Regions from separate parts of the Streptomyces thermocarboxydus genome, predicted to be linked through region 2. Evidence: riboswitches for the same ligand, from Rfam matches in the RefSeq annotation. Region 2 holds a riboswitch; the other holds the start of a gene.

Region 1 (10,913 bases), 3.3 Mb from region 2:
CGTGGCTGCCGATCGGGTTGCGGACGGGGCCGGACGGGTGACTCTTCACCCGTCAAGGGTGTCACGGACGCGTGTGTCCCCCGGACGGCCCCCCTCCGTCACCTGATCTTGAGGGTGATCGTGGAGCCCTTGGGCGCCGTCTCGCCGCCGTCCACCGACTGGTCCTTGACGGTGTCGCCGAACAGGCCCAGCAGCCCGCGGTCCTCCTTCACGCCGAACCCGGCGCCCTCCAGCTTCTCGCGGGCCTCGTCCACGCTGTCGCCGACGACGTCCGGCACCTCGACCATCTCCGGGCCCTTGGACAGGGTGAGGGTGACGGTGTCGCCCTCCGCGACCTCACCGCCGGCGCCCGGGGTCTGCCGGGCCACCTTGCCGGCGTCGTGCTCGGAGTGGACCCGCTCCTCGGCGATCTCCACCTTGAGCCCGGCCTCCTCCAGCTCGGCGCGCGCGTCCTCCGGGTCGTCGCCGGTGACGTCGGGCACGTCCACCGGGCTGCCCTTGCTCACGGTCAGCTTCACCGCCGTGCCCGCGCGGACCTTGGTGCCCTTGCCCGGCTCGGTGGAGATCACCGCGTCCCTGGGCACGGTGTCGCTGAACTCGCGGGTCACCATGCCCGGCTTCAGGCCCTCGTCCTCCAGCAGCGAGCGCGCCTTGTCCAGCCGGTAGCCGTCCAGGTCGGGCACGCGGACCGTCTGCGGGCCCTTGGACACGGTCAGGGACACCGAGGCGCTGCCGCGGACGCGGGCGCCGGCCGCCGGGTCGGTGCCGATCACCTTGCCCCGCTCGACGGTGTCGCTGTACTCCTCCTTGACCTCGCCGACCTCGAGCCCCGCCTCGGCGAGGCGGTCCCGGGCCTGCTGCTCCGTCTTCGACAGCACCGGCGGGACCTTGGTGAACTGGCCGGAGTTGATGTACCAGATGCCCGCGCCCAGGCCGAGCACCAGCAGTACCGCCACGACGATCGCGGCGGGGCCGCGGCGCACGGCCGTGCGCCGCCGGGGCGGCAGCGGGGGAGGGGACCGGAAGCGGCTGGTGCGGTGCACCTGGTCCGCGTCGTCGTCCTCGTTCACGGGGAGGGGACGCGGCACGGTGAGCGAGCGCGGGATGACGCTGGTGCGGTCGTCGGCGTTGTCGTGCTCCGCGGACAGCGCCTGCGGGGGCAGCGCGTCGAGCTGCTCGTCGGTGAGCCGGCCGCGCCCCTCGCGGGTCAGGGCGAACAGCGCCACCGCGTCGGCCGGGCGGGCCCCCGCGTCGCGCGCGGTCGCCGCCGCGACCAGCGAGTCCAGCGCGGGCGCCAGGCCGGGCACCACCGAGGAGGGCGGCGGCACGTCGTCGTGCAGGTGCTTGTAGAGGACGATCGCGGGGGAGTCACCGTCGTGCGGCTTCTCGCCGGTCAGCATCTCGTAGAGCAGGATGCCGCAGGCGTACACGTCGACGCGGGGGTCGGCGGTGCCGTGCTCTATCTGCTCCGGGGCCAGGTACGACACGGTGCCCAGCACCGTGCCCGTGCTGTTGGTGACCGTGTCCACCGAGCGGACCAGCCCGAAGTCGGCGACCTTGACCCGGCCGTCGTCCCCGATCAGCACGTTCTCCGGCTTCATGTCGCGGTGCACGAACCCCGCGCGGTGGGCGGCGCCCAGCGCGGCCAGCACCGGCTCCAGGATGTCCAGCGCGGCCCGCGCCTGCAGCGCCCCGCGCTCCCGCAGCACGTCCCGCAGGGTGCAGCCCGGGATGTACTCCATCGCCAGGTAGACGTACCCCCCGTCGGTGCCCTGGTCGAAGACCTGGACGACGTTGGGATGGGCCAGCCGGGCGACGGACTTGGCCTCGCGGATGAAGCGCTCCACGAAACTGGCGTCGGAGGCCAGCGAGGGGTGCATCACCTTGAGCGCGAGGATGCGGTCGAGGCGGGTGTCCAGGGCCCGGTAGACCGTGGCCATCCCGCCGACGGCGATCCGCGCCTCGACGCGGTAGCGGCCGTCGAGCGTCTGCCCGACCAGCGGGTCCTGAAGGGTCGTGTCCACGCAGCGAGTCTACGAGTCCGTGGTGACAGCCCCGGCCCGTTCAACCGCCGTTGGAGCGGAGCTGTGACCTGTGTTACCCGACCGCGTCCGAAGCACGGTGGGCACGCGGGCCGGAACGCTGCCGTCCGCCGTCAGAACGCGGGCCGTTCCGGGTCCAGCTCCGCCCGGCCCTCGACCGGCGAGGACGCCTGCGCGAAGTGGCGCCGGGGGATGCGCCCCGCCCGCCGCGCGAGCCGCCCCGCCTCCACCGCTGCGCGCATCGCGGTCGCCATCAGCACCGGCTCCTGGGCCCGGGTCACGGCGGACGCCAGCATCACGCCCGCGCAGCCCAGCTCCATCGCCAGGGCCGCGTCCGACGCCGTGCCGGCGCCCGCGTCCAGGATCACCGGCACGCCCGCGCGCTCCACGATCAGCTCGAAGTTGTGCGGGTTGCGGATGCCGAGGCCGGAGCCGATCGGCGAGCCCAGCGGCATCACGGCGGCGCAGCCCACATCCTCCAGCTTCCGCGCCAGCACCGGGTCGTCGTTGGTGTACGGCAGCACCGTGAACCCGTCGTCGACCAGGGTCTCCGCCGCGTCCAGCAGCTCCACCGGGTCCGGCAGCAGGGTGCGCTCGTCCGCCACGACCTCCAGTTTCACCAGGTCCGTGCCCAGTGCCTCCCGGGCCAGCCGCGCGGTGAGCACGGCCTCCCCGGCGGTGAAGCAGCCGGCGGTGTTCGGCAGCACCTCCACGCCCAGCTTCCGCAGCACCGACAGCACCGACCCCTGCACCGAGGGGTCCACCCGCCGCATCGCGACGGTCGTCAGCTCCGTGCCGGACGCCACCAGGGCCCGTTCCAGCACGTCGAGGCTCGGCGCCCCGCCGGTGCCCATGATCAGCCGGGACGTGAAGGTCCGGTCGCCGAGGACGAGGGGATCGTCGGCCATGGTCAGCCTCCTTGGACGGCGGTGAGGACCTCCACCCGGTCCCCTTCGGACAGGGGGGTGGCGGGCCACTGCGCGCGTGGGACGACGGTTTCGTTGAGGGCGGCGGCCACCCCGGAGGGCGCCGCGGTGAGCGACCTGACGACGAGGTCGAGGGCCGTGCCGGGCGGGAACTCCCGGGGCTCGCCGTTGACGGTGACGGTGACCGTGGTGACCGGGGCGTTCATACGGACTGCTCCGCGAGGACGGGGGCGCCGAAGCGCCGGGGGGTGAACGGGAGGGCCTCGTCGGGCAGCTCGCCGGTGGTCAGCACCCGCGCCATGACGTCGCCGGTGACCGGCGTCAGCAGCACGCCGTTGCGGTGGTGCCCGGTGGCGAGGAGCAGCCCGTCGAGGCCGGTCGGGCCGAGCAGCGGCGCGTTGTCGGGGGAGCCGGGGCGCAGTCCCGCGAGCGTCTCGGTGAGCGGCAGCTCGGTGAGTCCCGGCACCAGCTCGTGGGCGTCGCGCAGCAGCTCGTAGACGCCGCCCGCGGTGACCGTGGTGTCCCAGCCCATCTCCTCGCTGGTCGCGCCGATCACCAGCTCGCCGCTCTCACGCGGCACCAGGTAGACGTGGCTGCCGCGCACCACCGCGCGCACCGTGCGGCTCAGGAACGGCCCGGGACGGTCCGGCATGGTCAGTCGCAGCACCTGCCCCTTCACCGGACGCACCGGAGGCAGCACCTCCGCGGGCACGCCCGCCAGCCGCCCGCTCCAGCTGCCGCCGGCCAGCACCACCTGGCCCGCGCCCAGCTCGTCGCCGTCCGCCGTGACCACGCCGGCGGCGCGGTCACGGCGGACGGTGAGCCGCTCGGCCCAGGCGCGGTGCAGCGTGACACCGGCCCGCTCGCAGGCGGTCAGCAGCGCGGACGCCAGCCGGCGCGGGTCGATCTGGTGGTCGCCGTCCACCCGCAGCCCGCCGCGCACCCCCGGCGCGAGCATCGGCTCCAGGCGCCGGCACTCCCGCCCGGTCAGCCACTGCGAGTCGAGCCCGGAGCGCTCGTGCAGGGCGTGCAGCTCGCGCAGATGGGCGCGGTCGTCGGCGTCGAGCGCCACGGCGAGGGTGCCGCAGCGGCGGTAGCCGAGGTCCTGGCCGGTGCGGTCGGACAGCTCGGCCGCGAAGTCGGGATAGCGGCGGGCGGAGGCCAGGTTGAGGCCGAGGAGCGTCTGCTCGCCGTGGTGCAGTTCGGTGACGGCGGCCAGCATCCCGGCCGCCACCCGGGCGGCGCCGCCGCCCGGCTGCGGGTCCACGACCGTCGTGGCGAGACCGGCCTGCGCGGCCCGCCAGGCCGTCACCAGACCGATGATCCCGCCCCCGACGACGAGGACGTCTGAGGTACGCGTGCGCGACATGGGCGTCCAGCCCCTCCCTTCGCCGGCATGACCCGGATCAGGTTCGTACGGTCGGAGGCCGCCAGCCTCCCTCTCAGCCCGGTGCGTCCGGGCTCCCGCGAGTGCGTGTACGCGGGCCACCCTAGCCCGCGCCGCGCCGCACCCGTAAGGGACCCCGCGCGGCAGCGGTCCGGCGCGGCGGGCACGGGTGTCTATGGTGAGCGGGTGAGCGAGCAGACGCAGGAACCGGGACGGGCCGCGCCGCGCCGGGTCGTGGTGGCGGGCGCGGGCATGGCGGGCGTGCAGACCGCCGCGGCGCTGCGGGAGCGGGGCTTCACCGGCGCGGTGACACTGATCGGCGCGGAGCCCCACCAGCCGTACGACCGGCCGCCGTTGTCGAAGGCGGTGCTGCTGGGCACCGCCGAGAGCTCGGCCTTCGACGTGGACTTCGAGGAGCTCGGGATCGAGCTGCGGCTCGGCTGCGAGGTGACGGGACTGCGCGCCGGCGACCACGAGCTGGACACCGAGGCCGGGCCCGTCCCGTACGACGTGCTGGTGATCGCCACCGGCGCGGAACCGCTGCGGCTGCCCGGCGCCGAGGGCGTGCCCGGCGTGCATCTGCTGCGCACCCTGGACGACGCCGTACGCCTGCGGCCGGTGCTCGCCGAGCGGCACGACATCGTGGTGGTGGGCGCGGGCTGGATCGGCGCGGAGTTCGCCACGGCCGCCCGGGAGGCGGGCTGCGCGGTCACCGTCGTCGAGGCCGAGGAACGGCCGCTGGCGGACGTGCTGCCCGCGGAGGTGACCGCGCCGATGACCGCCTGGTACGCGGAGGCCGGCGTCACGCTGCGCACCCACGCGCGCGTGGAGCGCGTCGAGCCCGGCGCCGTGCTCCTCGACGACGGCACCCGGCTGCCCGCCGGCGCGGTCGTCGTCGGCATCGGCGCCCGCCCCGCCACCGCCTGGCTGGCCGGGTCCGGGATCGCCCTCGGCCCGCACGGCGAGGTCCTCGCCGACGAGTATCTGGCGGCCTCCCTGCCCGACGTGTACGCCGTCGGCGACTGCGCGTCTTTCCCCTCCGCCCGCTACGGCGAGCGCCTCCTCGTCCACCACTGGGACAACGCCCTCCAGGGGCCCCGCACGGTCGCCGCGAACATCGTCGGCGGGCCCGAGGAGCGTGAGGTGTACGACCCGGTGCCGTACTTCTGGTCCGAGCAGTTCGGGCGGTTCGTGCAGTACGCCGGGCACCACGCGCACGCCGACCGCACGGTGTGGCGCGGGGACCCGGCCGGCCCGGCGTGGAGCGTGTGCTGGCTGCGCGAGGACCGGCTGGTCGCGCTGCTCGCGGTGGGGCGGCCCCGGGACCTGGCGCAGGGGCGGCGGCTGATCGAGTCGGGCGCGGCGCTGGACTCGGAGCGGGTCGCGGACCCGGCGCGGCCGCTGAAGTCGGCGACGCTCTGACCGACGCGCCCGCGCGCCGGGACGGGGCTGGCTTCCGACTGTCGGTGGCAGGTGGCAGGCTTGTCCCGTGACCGAGATTGACGCAAAGATCGATGCTCTCGTCCCCGCCTGGCTCACCCTCCCCGACATCGCCGAGAAGTTCGGCGTCGAGGTGACGCGCGTCCGGCAGCTGGTCAAGGAGGGCCAGCTCATCGCCGTACGCCGGGGTGAGAACCGCGCGCTGCACGTCCCCGCCGCCTTCATCGACGGGGACAAGATCGTCAAGGGCCTGACCGGGACCCTGACGCTCCTGCGGGACGACGGCTTCACGGTCGAAGAGATGCTGGAGTGGCTTTTCACCCCCGACCCCAGCCTGCCGGGCACCCCCGCGCAGGCCCTCGCGGAGAACCGCGGCACGGAGGTGAAGCGCAGGGCCCAGGCCCTGGCCGTCTGACGCACGTTCCCCGTGACGCCCCGAGGGGCGCGGGGAACTGCGCGCCCGACCCCCACGTACCCGCAGGGGCAGAATCGCGCGACGCCGGGCCCGTACGGTCCGACCGACGTTCCGGTGACCCCCTGAGGGGCGCGGGGAACTGCGCGCTCAGCCCCCACGCACCCGCAGGGAACGAACGCCCCAAGGGGCGCGGGGGAACTGCGCGCTCAGCCCCACGCACCCCTAGGGACCCCCGACCGGGAGCGGCGCGAGCCGCCGCTCCCGGATCCCACGTGCCGCCAGGCACGACATAGGGTTCCGCCGACGAGCCCGCCCGCAGCGCGACCCAACCCCGGGGGGAACCCATGACCCACGCTCCACGCACCCACCTCACCGACGCCCGCGTCTACCTCTGCACCGACGCCCGCAAGCGCCAAGGCGACCTCCCCGACTTCCTGGACGCCGTCCTCGCCCACGGCGTGGACATCGTCCAGCTCCGCGACAAGGGCATGGAGGCCGCCGAAGAGCTCGAGCACCTCGAGGTCTTCGCCGACGCCTGCGCCCGTCACGGCAGACTGCTCGCGGTCAACGACCGCGCCGATGTCGCCCACGCGGCCCGCGCCGACGTCCTCCACCTCGGCCAGGGCGACCTCCCCGTGCCCGCCGCCCGGGCGATCCTCGGCGACGGCATACTCATCGGCCGTTCCACCCACGCCGAGGACGAGGCCGCCGCGGCCGCCGTCCAGCCCGGCGTGGACTACTTCTGCACCGGCCCCTGCTGGCCCACCCCCACCAAGCCCGGCCGTCCCGCCCCCGGCCTGGACCTCGTCCGGTACACCGCCAAGCTCTCCACCGACCGCCCCTGGTTCGCGATCGGCGGCATCGACCTGGCCAACCTCGACCAGGTGCTGGACGCCGGCGCCCGCAGAGTGGTCGTGGTCCGCGCCCTCACCGAGGCGGACGACCCGGGCGCCGCGGCCGCCGAGCTGGCCAGGCGCGTACGCGAGGCCGCGGACGCGGGCTGACCAGCACCGCCCCGAAAACCGCCGACGCGTCTCAACTCTGTCCACACTGTGGACAGCAAGTCGGCAAATCAGACAAATATCCCGCTTCTGGTTGGGACCCCGCCCACCCGTGGCTACGCTGCCCGTATGGCCCTCGGAACCGCATCCACCAGAACGGACCGCGCACGCACCGTGCGCGACATGCTTGCGACGGGGAAGCGGACGTACTCGTTCGAGTTCTGGGCCCCCAAGACGGAGAAGGGCGAGCGCAACCTCTGGAACGCGCTCCGCAGGATCGAGGCCGTCGCCCCCAGCTTCGTCTCCGTGACCTACGGCGCGGGCGGCTCCACCCGGGCCGGCACGGTGAAGGCGACCGAGCAGATCGCCGCCGACACCACCCTCACCCCGGTCGCGCACCTTACGGCGGTGGAGCACTCCGTCGCCGAACTGCGCAACATCATCGGCCAGTACGCCGACGCCGGGATCCGCAACATGCTCGCCGTGCGCGGCGACCCGCCCGGCGACCCGATGGGCGACTGGGTCCCGCACCCCCAGGGCCTCACCTACGCGGCCGAACTGGTGCGGCTCATCAAGGAGTCGGGCGACTTCTGCGTGGGCGTCGCCGCCTTCCCCGAGATGCACCCGAGGTCCGCGGACTGGGACACCGACGTGGCCCACTTCGTGGACAAGTGCCGGGCCGGCGCGGACTACGCGATCACCCAGATGTTCTTCCAGCCGGAGTCGTACCTGCGGCTGCGTGACCGAGTCGACGCGGCGGGCTGCGAGACGCCCGTGATTCCCGAGGTCATGCCCGTGACCAGCGTGAAGATGCTGGAACGGTTGCCAAAGCTCAGTAATGCGGTGTTCCCCGACGCCCTGAAAGAGCGGATCCTCGCAGCGAAGGACGATCCGGCGGCGGTACGCTCCATCGGTATCGACTTCGCCACGGAGTTCTGCGCGCGGCTGCTGGCCGAGGGAGTGCCCGGTCTGCACTTCATCACGCTCAACAACTCCACGGCGACGCTGGAAATCTACGAGAACCTGGGCCTGCACCACCCGCCGCAGGCCTAGACCGGTCGCACGCGCATACGACACACTGCGTAGCGACCACTGGGAGAGGGGCGTACATGGGCTGGACGGTCCTCTACATCGCGTTCGGCATCGTCGCGCTGTGGTTGCTGGGTGAGGTGCTGCTGCAGTACAAGGCGCGCCTGCGCTGGCGGCTGCTCGCCTTCGTCGGGTTCCTCGGCGTCGTGTTCGGCGTGCTGATCCCGTCCGTGGTGGTGATCGGGCTGGGCGCCGCCGCCTTCGCCGTCGGGCAGACCTACGTCACGCTGTCGTTCCGCCGCGGCTTCCAGGCCGGCTGGGCGGTCAACGCGCCGATGCTGTCCGCCGTGAAGGGGCGCCGCGACGAGCCGACGCTGGAGGTCACCGACCTCGAGGCGTCCGGCGACCGCGCCGACGCGTTCGACACCGGCCCGGTGACGCCCGGTTACGGCGCCGACGACGACTACGACCGCGACGACGTCTTCACCCCCGCCGCCGACCGTCAGACGCCCGCGGAGTCCTCCGCCGTCTACGAACCGCAGCCGCTGCCCGACGACACCGGCTCCTACGGCGTCTACGGCGACCAGGGCTACGCGGGCCAGGACCAGTACGCGGGCCAGGACCAGTACGCCGGCCAGGACCAGTACGCCGCGACCGCGCAGACCGCCGACCCCAATTACGCCTACGACTACTCCGGTTACGGGCAGCAGCAGGGCTACGACACGGGCCAGCAGTACGCCGCGTACTCCGACCCGTACATCGGCAACGCCACCTACGGCGGCGGCGCCTATGACACGGGCTACACGGACCAGCAGTACGCCCAGCAGGGCTACGCTGCCCAGGACCCGTACGCGACGGGCGGCTACGGCGGCGAGACCCCGGCCGGCGGCCTGTGGGTGCCGCAGCAGCGCGGCGCCGACGACCCGTACGGCGGCGAGCTCCCGCCGGAGCAGCAGTACCCGTACCAGGACGGCGGCCAGCAACAGGGCACGCAGGGCAACGGGTACGACGAGCAGTACCGCTACTGAGCGGGCGGGCGGCCGAGGGGACCCCTCAACCGCCCGCGCCCCGGCCCGCGTTCACTGCGAGCCGCGGAAGTTGGGCCCCTCCACGATCAGTCCGGCGACCAGCGCCCCCGACATCCCGGCGTGCGGCAGCCCGCCGCCGGGGTGCGACCAGCCGCCGACGGTGAACAGCCCCGGCAGACGCGTGGTGTTGGACGCGTGCAGGAACCGGCCGTCGGCCGCCGCGAGCGCCGGCGCCGGCACCGCGCCGCCCTCCGCGCCCGTCTCCCGCTCGACGTCCTGAGGTGTGCGCACCTCGTGCCACAGCAGCCGGTCCCGCAGATCCGGCACGGCCCGCTCGGCGGCCGTCACCATCCGCTCCGCGAACTCCTCGGCGCCGTCCGCCCCCGCGGGCGTCATCGCCGTCACGGTCACCGCCTCGTGCCCGGCGTCCGGGACCAGCGCCGGGTCGTCAGGACGCAGCACCGTCACCGTCGGCTCGCCCGGCAGTCGGCCGCCGGCGAGCGCGTCCAGCTCCGCGTCACGGTCCCGGGTGTGCACCACCGTGCGGTGCGGGGCGCCCTCCGGGCGGGCGCCGCGCAGCGCCAGCAGGACCGTCGTCCGGCTCGCCCCCTCCCGCCGGGCCGGCACCTCGCCCTCCCCGCGAAGCCGCGTGCCGCACATCCGCTCCAGCACCCCGGGGCCGACCCCCGCGACCACCAGGTCCGCCTCCACCGCCGTGCCGTCGGCGAGTTCGACGCCCGCCGCCCGGCCGTCCTTCTCGCGTACCGCGGTGACCTCCGCGCCGAAGTGGAACTCCACCCGGCGGGCCAGGCACCGCTCGTACATCGCCCGCGCCAGCTCCCGCAGCCCGCCGCGCACGTACCAGGTGCCGAAGGCGTGCTCCATGTACGGCAGCACCGCCGCGCTCGCCGGCGTCGTCCGCGGGTCCAGGCCGAACGCCAGAGCGTGGCTCTCCAACAGGGCCCGCAGCCGCGGGTCGCGCAGCTCCCACTCGCCGACCTCCGCGAGCGTGGCCGCCGTGCGCAGGCGCAGCAGCCGCCGGTGCGGGACCGCCGGATAGGGCTCGCGCCCGGCCAGCACCTCCCAGTTGGGCCACAGCGGCTCCTCGAGGAGCGGGCGGCGCGCCCGGTCCCAGGCCTCGCGGGCCCGCACCAGGAAGTCGCCCCAGCGCCGAGCCGCGTCCGCGCCCAGCGCCTCCTCCACCGCCGCGACCACGCCCGCGCGGGAGGCGTTCGGCAGGGACACCCGGGTGCCGTCCGCGAAGACGTGGTGCGACGACGGGTCGGCCTGCACCAGCTCGACGCACTCCTCCAGCGGCTCCCGGCCCGTCTTCACGAACAGGTCCCGGTACACGGCCGGCAGCGGCAGCAGCCCGGGGCCCGTGTCGAAGACGAACCCGTCCCGCTCCCGGCGGCGCAGCGCACCGCCGTACGTCTCCGTCCGCTCGTACACCGCCACCCGGTGGCCCGCGACGGCCAGCCGGGCGGCGGCCGCCAGCGCGCCCACGCCGGCGCCGATCACCGCAATCCGTGCCATGCCAGGGACTTTATCCGCCGCCGGTCAGGGCCCGTCCCCGAGTATCCGCGCCCCCGCAGCGTGACCGTGCGGGCGCGCGCCGTGGTGGGCCCGGGAGCCCAGGAGTGAG
Region 2 (10,913 bases):
TGGGTGTGGTCTGCGCGGTGGTGTCGGCCGCGTACGCGATGGCGTCGCTGCACGACCGGGACGACCCGTCGGCCGGTCCGCTCGTGGTGCTCGGGGTGCTGCTGGTGGCCGGCTGCACGGTGGCGACTCTGCTCACGGCGGCCGTCGAGGCGAAGCAGGCGCACGCCGACACCACGGCCTCGCTGCGGCGGCTGGGGGCGCCCGCGGGCACGCTGCGCCGGGCCGCCGTCCTGCGCGCGGTCGCGCTGCTCGCCCTGTTCGGGCCGCTCACCGTGGCGGTGGCCGAACTGTCGGCGTGGCCGCTGGGCGGCTGAGCGAGGACGGGCGAAAAAACCTTCCCTCGGCGCGATGAGTTCCGCGCGGCCCTTCGGTCTACCCCCTCAAACGGCAACAGTGCGAGGGAGAGGCCCCGTCATGTACCAGCAGATGATCTTCGTGAACCTGCCCGTCGAGGACATCGACGCGTCGCGGAAGTTCTACACGGCGCTCGGCTACTCCATCAACGAGCAGTTCAGCGACGAGTCCACGGCGTCCGTCGTGATCAGCGACACGATCATCGCGATGCTGCTGACGAAGGAGAAGTACGCGCAGTTCACGAAGAAGGAGATCGCGGACGCCCGCAAGAGCAGCGAGGTGCTGCTGGCGCTGAGCGCCGAGAGCCGGGAGAAGGTCGACGAGCTGGTGGAGAAGGCGCTGGCGGCGGGCGGCACCGTGGCCGGCGACACCCAGGACCTCGGTTTCATGTACGGCCGCTCCTTCGACGACCTCGACGGCCACACCTGGGAGGTCGTCTGGATGGACCCGGCGGCGATCGAGGGCTGAGGCCGACGTAGGGTGGCGGCAGGGCTGTTGACCTGGCGCCACCCCAACTGCGGTCGTACGCACGGATGGTGACGGTTCTCGGACGCTTCGGCCGGATCGACGCGGTCCGCGCGGCGCGTAAACGTGCGGGTGGTTAACAAATAGGCAAAGCCCAGGCCTGCGGTAGGCATATGCGTTGACACTACTTATGTGGCGCTTATAGACCTGGGAGCCTCATGGGAGTGCTGATCCATCATCACCCCTCCCTCAACCCCCCGCATTTGCGCATCATGTAAAGGACAAACGTGGCAGTTCTGTCCGTATCACGCCGTACCGTGACCCGCTCCGTGCGCGCCCTCGGTGTCGTCTCCGCGTCCGCCGCGCTCGCGCTCGGTGTCGCCGGCAACGCCGTGGCGTGCAACATCAACGAGTTCTCGGCCGAGGCCAAGTGCGACGGTGACAAGGGCGTCATCACCGTCACCGACGTCGACCCGGCCGGCGTTCCCGCCACCGTGACCGTGTTCCTCCAGAACAACGGCGCCGACATCGAGAAGGTCGGCGAGCAGGTGGTCAAGGGGTCCAAGGAGGGCACCACCATCACCTTCGAGGAGGACTGGAAGCCCAACGCCGAGTACCGCATCCACGTCTCGGCCAAGCCGTACGTGGACCAGGACATCAAGCCGAACCTGGTGACGCCGTCGACGCCGTGCAAGGAGGACGAGGAGACCCCGTCCCCCGAGCCGACGCCGTCGCAGGAGACCTCGGCCCCGGCCGAGGAGAGCGAGGAGCCGACCCCGGCCCCGTCGGAGAGCTCCGAGGAGAGCGCTCCCCCGGCGGACACGTCGGACAACGCCCCGTCCCCGGCCGGTGAGTCCAACCTCGCCGAGACCGGCGCCAACTCCAACACCGGCGTGATCGCCGGTGTCGCGGCCGCCCTGGTCGCGATCGGTGGCGGCGCGGTGTTCTTCGGCATGCGCCGCCGCGGGGCGAACAGCCAGCGCTGACGCCTCACGGAACCGCCTGCGGCCCGTCCCTGAACCGGGGGCGGGCCGCTCGCCGTTGAGCGCCTGTCAGCCCGACGTGCGCCGTGGCGTACGCGTCCTCAGCCGAACGTGGCCCGCTCCAGCCAGTGTTCGAGCACCGCGCGCTCGCCGAGCACCTCGATGCGGGGATCGTCCAGCGGGATGCGGCGGTAGAAGGCGAGCAGCACCCAGGTGAGCGGCCCGCGCAGTGCGACCGTGGCCTTCTCGTGGCCGCGGCGCCAGGAGACCCCGTCCTCGTCGAGCCGCACCAGCCACTCGGCGTTCACCTCGGGGGCGGTGTCGGTGGCGTGCAGATGGATCGTGCGCAGGGGGCCACGCAGTCCGTGCACCTCGTCGTCGGGGAGCGTCCGCTGCGCCCACTCCACGATCTCCAGCCACTCGTCGACCGCGTCGGCGGCCACCTCGGGCGCGACGTCGTAGGGCAGTCCGGCGGCGAGCGTGGCGTCCGCCCGGTGCACGGTCACCTCATGGGTCATACGGCGGGCCCAGAAGCCGGCGTTGTCGACGCCCGCCCAGCTCCACACCCGTGCGTCAGGGCCCGCCTCCCGCAGGGCGGAGACGACCAGGTCGCCGCTCTCCGCCAGCCAGGCGTCCAACGCGGCGGCGTCCCCGCGCGCCTCGGGCCCCTCGAAGTCGGGCACGTCCTCGTCCCGGGCCTCCTTCTCGGCCCCGGTCCGCACCATCAGGGCCACCCAGCGCAGGGCGCCGCCGAGGTGCCGTACGAGCTGCTCCACGGACCAGTCGGGTGTGGTCGGCACCGTGCGGGACAGGTCCGTCCCCGAGGTCACCACCGCCCTCAACTGCCCGACCTGGTGGGCGATCTCGTCGCAGTAGCGCGTGTGTACGAGTCGTGTCATGCCGCACACCCTAGGCAACGGCGATCAGCCGAGCACGGCGATTTCCGCCGCGTCGAACTCCACGCCGGTGACGTCCCCGACCTCAGGGGCGTCCCTGAGCGCGCAGGCGGCCTCCAGCGGTGGCGCGTCCTCCGGCAGGAGGCGCACGGCGACATGGGTGCCGCGGAAGGTGCGCGCGGTCACCGTGCAGCGCAGCCCCTCGCCGGCCGGGACCAGCCGCACCCCGGCGGGCCGCACCAGCAGCGGCCGCGTGCCCTCGGGGGCATCCGGCGGCACCGGCACCTTGCCCCAGGGCGTGACGGCGACGCCGTCGGTGACGGCCGCCTCGACGACGTTCTCGAAGCCGAGGAAACGGGCCACGAACGCGTCGGCGGGCCGCTGCCACACCTCAAGGGGCGTGCCGGACTGGGCGATCCGCCCGTCGCGCATCACCACCACCCGGTCGGCCAGCGCGAACGCCTCGCCCTGGTCGTGCGTGACGGCCAGCACGGTGGTGCCCAACCGGCCGAACAGTTCGCGCAGTTCGACCACAAGGCGCTCCCTGAGCGACCGGTCGAGCTGGCCGAGCGGCTCGTCGAGCATCAGCAGCCGCGGGCTGGGCGCGAGCGCGCGGGCCAGCGCGACCCGCTGCTGCTCACCCCCGGACAGCGCGGCGACGGCCCGCCCGGACGCCCCGGGCAGGCCGACCAGCTCGAGCAACTCCTGCACACGGTGGGTCTGTTCGGCGCGGGGCGTGCCGTGCATACGCAGACCGAAGGCCACGTTGCCGCCGACGTCCCGCTGCGGGAACAGCTGGTGGTCCTGGAACATCAGCCCGACGCCCCGCTTGTGCGCGGGCACGCCCGCCTGGTCACGTCCGTCGAGCAGGATCCGCCCGGCGTCCAGCGGCTGGAGTCCGGCGACCGCGCGCAGCAGCGTGGACTTGCCGCTGCCGCTGGGGCCGAGGACGCACACGATCTCGTGCTCGGCGACGTCGAGGCCGACGGAGTCCAGCGCGGCCCGCCCGCCGAAGCGGACGGTCGCGTCCTCGAGCCGCAGCAGGCTGCCGGTGGGCGTCGGGCTGTCGGTGGGCATTCAGAACTCCCCCGTCCGGTCGGTCCGCAGCCGCTCCAGCACCAGCAGAGCCACGGCGCACACGATCATCAGAATCGTCGACAGGGCCATCGCCTGCCCGTAGTTGAGGTCCCCGGGCCGTCCCAGCAGCCGCGCCACGGCCACCGGCAGGGTCGGGTTGTCGGGCCGCGCGATGAACACCGTCGCGCCGAACTCCCCCAGGGACACGGCGAAGGCGAACCCGGCGGCGATCAGCAGCGCCCGCCGCACCAGCGGCAGGTCCACCTCGCGCCATGCCCGCCACGGCGACGCGCCCAGCACCGAGGCCGCCTCCCGCAGCCGCACGTCCACCGCCCGCAGCACCGGCAGCATGGTCCGTACGACGAAGGGCACGCCGACCAGCGCCTGCGCGAGCGGCACCAGGATCCAGGAGGCGCGCAGGTCCAGCGGGGGTTCGTCGAGGGCGATGAGGAAACCGAAGCCGACGGTCACGGCGGAGACGCCGAGCGGAAGCATCAGCAGCGCGTCGAAGCCGCGCACCAGCCGTCCCGCGTCGCGCCGGGTCAGCGCGACGGCGGCGAGACCGCCGATCACCACGGCGATCACGGTGGCGGCGACGGCGTAGCTCAGCGAGTTGCCGATCGCCTCGATCGGGGCGACCAGGAAGACCCCGCCGTCCGCCTCGGTCAGCGCGCGGTAGTAGGCGAGGCCGGCGCCGCCGAAGGAGCGCTGCACCAGGACGGCGAGCGGCAGGAGCAGGAGCACGACGACGGTGGCGACGACCCCGGCGAGCAGCGCCCACTGTCCGGCGCCGCGCGGACGGCGGGCGGTCACCGAGGCGTCGACCAGCCGCAGCGCGGTCTCGCGGCGCCGCACGGTCCAGGCGTGCAGGGCGAGGATCGCGCCGACGGCGACGAACTGGATCAGCGTGAGGACGGCTGCTGTGGAGAGATCGAAGAGGTCGGCGGTCTGCCGGTAGATCTCCACCTCCAGGGTGGAGAAGGTCGGCCCGCCGAGGATCTGCACCACGCCGAACGAGGTGAAGGTGAAGAGGAAGACCATCAGCGCGGCGGCGGCCACGGCGGGCGCGAGCGCCGGGAGGGTGACCGTGCGCCAGGCGGTGAACCGGGAGGCGCCGAGCATCCGCGCGGCCTCCTCCTGCCGCGGGTCGAGCTGCGCCCACAGCCCGCCCACGGTGCGGACGACCACGGCGTAGTTGAAGAAGACGTGCGCGAGGAGGATCGCCCAGACCGTGGTGTCCAGGCGTACGCCCCACAATGCGTCCAGCAGCCCGCCGCGCCCGACGAGCGCCATGAACGCGGTGCCGACGACGACCGTCGGCAGCACGAACGGCACGGTGATCACCGCGCGCAGCACCTGTTTGCCGGGGAAGTCGAAACGGGCCAGGGCGTAGGCGCCGGGCAGGGCGATCACCAGGGTGAGGGCCGTGGAGACGAGGGCCTGCCAGGTGGTGAACCACAGCACCTGGCGGATGTCGGACTGCGTGAGCACGTCCGCGATCCGCCCGAGCTGCCAGCCGCCGTCGGTCTTCAGCCCCCGGGCGACGATCGCGGCGACCGGGTAGGCGAAGAAGACGGCGAAGAACGCGGCCGGCACGGCCATGAGACCGAGCCGGGCCGCGTTCCGGCGCCACCAGCCGGGGCGGCGCGGGCTCACTTCAGTACGAGCGAGGTCCACGACTTGACCCACTGGTCACGGTTGTCGGCGATCTTCGCCGGGTCCATGGTCTGCGGCTCCTTCGCCTGCGGCCCGAACTTCGCGAACTCCTCGGGCACCTGGGCGTCCTTGCGCACCGGGTACACGAACATGTTGAGCGGCATGTCCTCCTGGAAGGTCTTGCCGGCCATGAAGTCCAGCAGCGCCTTGCCGCCCTCGGGGTTCTTGGCGTTGCTCAGCAGACCCGCGTACTCGACCTGCCGGAAGCAGGTGCCCTCGGCGACGCCGGTGGGGGCGGTGTCGGGCCGCGGGTCGGCGTAGATCACCTCGGCGGGCGGCGAGGAGGCGTACGAGACGACGAGCGGGCGGTCGGCCTTGGCCTTCTTGCCGCCGGCCGAGCCGGAGAACTCCTCGTTGTACGCCTGCTCCCACCCGTCGACGACCTTGACGCCGTTGGCCTTGAGCTTCTTCCAGTAGTCCGCCCAGCCGTCGTCGCCGTACTGCGCGGCGGTGCCGAGCAGGAAGCCGAGGCCGGGCGAGGAGGTGGCGGCGTTCTCGACGACGAGGAGGTCCTTGTAGGCCGGCTTGGCCAGGTCGTCGAAGGTCTTCGGCGGGGTGAGCTTCTTCTTCTCGAACCACGCCTTGTCGTAGTTGACGCAGACGTCACCGGTGTCGACCGGGGTGACCCGGTGCTTGTCCTCGTCGACCCGGTACGCGGGCAGGATCTGATCCGATCCCTTGGCCTGGTAGGACTGGAACAGGCCGTTGTCGAGGGCGCGGGACAGCAGGGTGTTGTCGACGCCGAAGAAGACGTCGCCCTGGGGGTTGTCCTTGGTCAGGATCGCCTTGTTCACGGCCTGCCCGGCGTCGCCGTCCTCAAGGACCTTGAGCTTGTAGCCGGACTGCTTCTCGAAGGCGGCGACGACGTCCTCGGACACGGCCCACGAGTTGTGACTGACGAGGGTCACCGTCTTGGAACCCTCGCCGCCTGCGCCGCTGTCGTCCCTGTTGGACGACCCGCAGGCGGACAGCGTGACGAGCCCCAGCCCGACGGCCAGGACCGTGACCTTCTTGGTGATGCCCACTTGATTCCTCCTGGAGTGACCAGGAAGAGACGCGGCCCTGCCCGGATCCCCTGGGGGCCCGGGCAGGGCGCAACAGCTCGAGTGATGACCGATCTCCCTACCCAGAATGACCTGGGCCAGGTTCGGAGGGTCTGCGGCCGGTGCCGCACTCTCAGCGCTGTGGCGCTCCCCTGTCGGAATATGCAGATGTGTTGACGCCGGTCAGACTACCGCTCGGTGGCGGCGAGCTGACCACATGCCCCGTCGATCTCCTGACCACGGGTGTCCCGGATCGTCACCGGCACACCGTGCGCGGCGATCGCCTCGACGAACGCCTTCTCGTCCTCGGGCCGCGACGCGGTCCACTTGGAGCCGGGCGTCGGGTTGAGCGGGATGAGGTTGACGTGCACGGGACGCCCCTTGAGCATCCGCCCGAGCCGGTCACCGCGCCACGCCTGGTCGTTGATGTCCCGGATCAGCGCGTACTCGATGGACAGCCGGCGCCCGGACTTCGCCGCGTACTCGAACCCGGCGTCGAGCACCTCGCGCACCTTCCACCGCGTGTTCACGGGGACGAGGGTGTCGCGCAGCTCGTCGTCGGGGGCGTGCAGGGAGATCGCGAGGCGGCACTTGAAGCCCTCGTCGGAGAACCGGTGGATGGCCGGGACGAGGCCCACCGTCGACACGGTGATCCCGCGCTGGGACAGCCCGAGGCCGTCCGGCTCGGGGTCGGTGAGCCGGCGGATGGCCCCGACCACCCGGTTGTAGTTGGCGAGCGGCTCACCCATGCCCATGAACACGATGTTGCTGAGCCGCGCGGGCCCGCCGGGCACCTCGCCCTCACGGAGGGCGCGCATGCCGTCGACGATCTGGTGCACGATCTCGGCGGTGGACAGGTTCCGGTCCAGTCCCGCCTGCCCGGTCGCGCAGAACGGGCAGTTCATGCCGCAGCCGGCCTGCGAGCTGATGCACATGGTGACCCGGTCCGGGTACCGCATCAGCACGGACTCGACGAGCGTCCCGTCGAACAGCTTCCACAGCGTCTTGCGGGTGGTCCCCTGGTCGGTGGACAGGTACCGCACGACGCTCATCAGCTCGGGAAGCAGCGCTTCCCGCAGCTTCCCGCGGGACCCGGCGGGGATGTCGGTCCACTGCTCCGGATCGTGCGCGTACCGCGCGAAGTAGTGCTGCGAGAGCTGCTTGGCACGGAACGGCTTCTCACCGACCGCGACAACCGCCTCCTTGCGCTCGGCAGGCGTGAGATCGGCAAGATGCCGCGGCGGCTTCTTGGCTCCGCGCGGCGCGACGAATGTAAGTTCTCCGGGCTTAGGCATGGCTGTACCAGTGTCGCAGATCGAGATGGGTGACCTGCGGGTGTCGGGGGCCACACCTGTCGAGGGCGGTCGTAGCCGGTCGCCCCTGAGCGCCCTCGGACGGCCCGGAGACGGCCCGGGCGGGGGTGCGCGCCCCTCGGTGCGAAGTACGTGGGCCGGTCAGACGGGCTGTGGGCCGCATCTTCTCGATCGGGATCGTCATACGCGGCATGGCCGGCTTCTCGGGCCCTGCCCGCCCGGGGCGGGCGTATGAGGCCCACGATGCCCCGCATGATGTTGTCGTGAGCCAAGGCCGCCGTTCGCGGACCGAGCGCTCCTCACTCCGGGACACGCAGGTCCGTAACACCCGCGAGCACCGCCCCCGTCAGGACGGCTTCAGTCAGCTCTGCGCCCGTCAGGACCGCGTCCGTCAGGTCCCCGCCGGACAGGATCGCGTGGGTCAGGCCCGCTCCCGTCAGGTTGGCGTGGCTCAGGTTCGCGCCGGACAGGTCCGCACCCGACAAGTCCGCGCCGTACATGTCCGCGTGGCTCAGGTCCGCTCCCGTGAGGTTCGCGCCGCGGAGGTCCGCGCCGCACAGGTTCAGAAAGTCCGTTCCGTACGGCTGCCGGGGGCGGCCGAGAAGGGACGCCTCCGGGACCGCTTCCGCGGGTGGCTCCTCCGCGCACAGCGTGATGGCCTCCGCGGTGTACTCCAGCGCGCCGGCCGGGGCGTCCGGGCAGGCCAGGTAGAGCAGTCCGCGCAGGCGAGCCGCGTGTTCCGCCCGCTCGTCGTCCGTCAGGTCACCGCCCGCAGGGGCCGACGGCCGGGGGAGGGGTGTCTCAGGCCTCACACAGATGGGACAGCGGTGACCGGGCACGTTGCCCACCGCCGGCAACAACTGGACGGCCTCACGCTCCGCCGCCTGCGAGGGCGCCGCCCCCGCGATCACTGCGAGGAGCCGGGCGAAGTGCCGGTCCGCCCGCTCCCCGTCAGGCTCCGCTTCGCCGAGACGGCGGTGACAGGCACCGAACGCCAGGACCGCGGCCCTTGAGGACGCGCTGCCCCGATCACGCAGTTCGGTCAACGTGCTCAGTGCGTCGGCTCCGTCCGCACCCCACGGCGCCGGCGGACGTACCGCGAGATCACGAACACCAGCGAAGCCAACAGCGCGCACAGCCAGATGGAGACCTCCACCCCTCCCATGCCGCTGCCCAGCGCGAACAGCACCAGCGCGAAAACTGCGACGACCAGCACGAGATTCACGATCAGGCTGCGCACGGCGTCCCCCCACGGTGTGTATGACCATCCCCGTGGTCATGATCGCAGGTCGTGAGAGGCGTGTACACGGCAATCGGGCCCCGTCCGAGAGGACAGAGGCCCGATGTCACCGCAGGAGGGGAGGACGCGAACCTCAGCCCGCCCCCACGAAGATCGCCAGCAGCAGCCACACCACCGGGGCCGTCGGCAGGAGGGAGTCCAGGCGGTCCATGATGCCGCCGTGGCCCGGCAGTAGCGTGCCCATGTCCTTGATGCCGAGGTCGCGCTTGATCATCGACTCGCCGAGGTCGCCCAGCGTGGCGCTCGCGGCGACCGCGAGACCCAGCAGCAGGCCCTGCCACCACTGGCCGTCGTCGATCAGGAACTGCATGCACAGCGCACCCGCCGCCATCGAGAAGGCGACCGCGCCCAGCAGGCCCTCGCGGGTCTTGCCGGGGCTGATGCGCGGGGCGAGCTTGTGCTTGCCGAAGCGCCAGCCGACCGCGTACGCGCCGGTGTCGCTGACCACGGTGAGCAGCAGGAAGGTCAGCACGCGCCACGGGCCGTCGTCGGCCTTCAGCAGCATCGCGACGAACGTCGCCAGGAACGGGACGTAGAACGCGGCGAAGACGCCGGCCGTGACGTCCTTCAGGTAGCCCTCCGGCGGCGCCGTCATGCGCCACACCAGCACCGCCAGGGTGGTCAGCGCCATGGCGATCCACGCGCCCTCCGCGCCCCGGGCGTACCCGGCGACGACCATGGCCGCGCCGCCCAGCGCCAGCGGCACGAGGGGCGCCTTGATCCCCTTGCGCTCGTCCAGCCGCGTCGTCAGCTCCCACAGGCCCACCACGACGGCGACCGCGATCACGCCGACGAAGACGGCCTTGACGAAGAACAAGGACGCGACGATCACCGCGCCGAGTCCGACGCCGACGCCTATCGCGGCGCCGAGGTCCCGCCCCGCGGTCTTCTTCTGCGGTGCGGGTGCCGGCTGCGGGGCGTGGGGCATGGGCTCCGTATTCTGCGGCACCTCCCCCGGCAGGGGGCGGGCCCGCGTCGGCTCGTCTCGGAACAGGGGGCCGCTCAGCCGAGCAGCCCCCCGGTCCGCATCCTGGTCTCCGCCGTGTTCGGGTACTTCAGGCACGATGGGCATGGGCCGCGTCTGCTGTGCTTGGAGCGCATCGTACGCGGGACCCGCCGGGACAGCTCCCCGGCCGGGTCCCTGGTCGGACGGCCCCCAGTACCCGGTCTGCGGCGTCCCCCAGGAAGAGTCGTTCATCAGACCTCGAGCAGCTCCGCTTCCTTGTGCTTCAGAAGCTCATCCACCTGGGCGACGTACTTCGCCGTGGTGTCGTCGAGCTCCTTCTCCGCACGGCGGCCCTCGTCCTCGCCGACCTCGCCGTCCTTGATCAGCTTGTCGATGGCTTCCTTGGCCTTGCGGCGCACGGAGCGGATCGAGATCTTCGCGTCCTCGCCCTTGCCCTTGGCGACCTTGATGTACTCGCGCCGGCGCTCCTCGGTCAGCTCGGGGAACACCACCCGGATGATGTTGCCGTCGTTGCTCGGGTTGACGCCCAGGTCGGAGTCACGGATCGCCTGCTCGATGTTGCGCAGGGCGCTCTTGTCGAACGGGGTCACCACGGCCATGCGCGGCTCGGGCACGGAGAACGAGGCCAGCTGGTTGATCGGCGTCGGCGCGCCGTAGTAGTCGGCCACGATCTTGTTGAACATCGCCGGGTGCGCACGGCCGGTGCGGATCGCGGCGAAGTCCTCCTTGGCGACCACGACGGCCTTCTCCATCTTCTCCTCGGCCTCGAGGAGGGTCTCTTCGATCACCACTTGCTCCT

Evidence for each region. A riboswitch is a leader RNA that binds a small molecule or an ion and turns the genes downstream of it on or off. The one in region 2 is predicted to bind thiamine pyrophosphate.
Region 1: linked by a shared signal. The riboswitch ahead of thiO (glycine oxidase ThiO) and the one ahead of AY578_RS24005 (thiamine ABC transporter substrate-binding protein) in region 2 are both predicted to bind thiamine pyrophosphate.

The regions. Positions count from the first base shown of each region.
Region 1 is NZ_CP058273.1:1,834,501-1,845,413, reverse strand. It holds gene AY578_RS08620 (deoxyribonuclease IV) at 1-49, opposite strand, end outside; gene pknB (Stk1 family PASTA domain-containing Ser/Thr kinase) at 99-2,024, opposite strand; gene AY578_RS08610 (thiazole synthase) at 2,156-2,950, opposite strand; gene thiS (sulfur carrier protein ThiS) at 2,953-3,174, opposite strand; gene thiO (glycine oxidase ThiO) at 3,171-4,337, opposite strand; TPP riboswitch at 4,335-4,446, opposite strand; gene AY578_RS08595 (NAD(P)/FAD-dependent oxidoreductase) at 4,542-5,777, shown strand; gene AY578_RS08590 (Rv2175c family DNA-binding protein) at 5,845-6,210, shown strand; gene thiE (thiamine phosphate synthase) at 6,555-7,214, shown strand; gene metF (methylenetetrahydrofolate reductase [NAD(P)H]) at 7,341-8,264, shown strand; gene AY578_RS08575 (SCO2102 family sporulation regulator) at 8,321-9,268, shown strand; gene AY578_RS08570 (phytoene desaturase family protein) at 9,320-10,804, opposite strand.
Region 2 is NZ_CP058273.1:5,162,218-5,173,130, reverse strand. It holds gene AY578_RS24035 (hypothetical protein) at 1-314, shown strand, start outside; gene AY578_RS24030 (VOC family protein) at 415-822, shown strand; gene AY578_RS24025 (LAETG motif-containing sortase-dependent surface protein) at 1,137-1,805, shown strand; gene AY578_RS24020 (maleylpyruvate isomerase family mycothiol-dependent enzyme) at 1,904-2,701, opposite strand; gene AY578_RS24015 (ABC transporter ATP-binding protein) at 2,726-3,775, opposite strand; gene AY578_RS24010 (ABC transporter permease) at 3,776-5,431, opposite strand; gene AY578_RS24005 (thiamine ABC transporter substrate-binding protein) at 5,428-6,516, opposite strand; TPP riboswitch at 6,593-6,698, opposite strand; gene rlmN (dual-specificity RNA methyltransferase RlmN) at 6,723-7,829, opposite strand; gene AY578_RS33890 (pentapeptide repeat-containing protein) at 8,147-8,659, opposite strand; gene AY578_RS23990 (hypothetical protein) at 8,899-9,087, opposite strand; gene AY578_RS23985 (phosphatidate cytidylyltransferase) at 9,221-10,345, opposite strand; gene frr (ribosome recycling factor) at 10,345-10,902, opposite strand.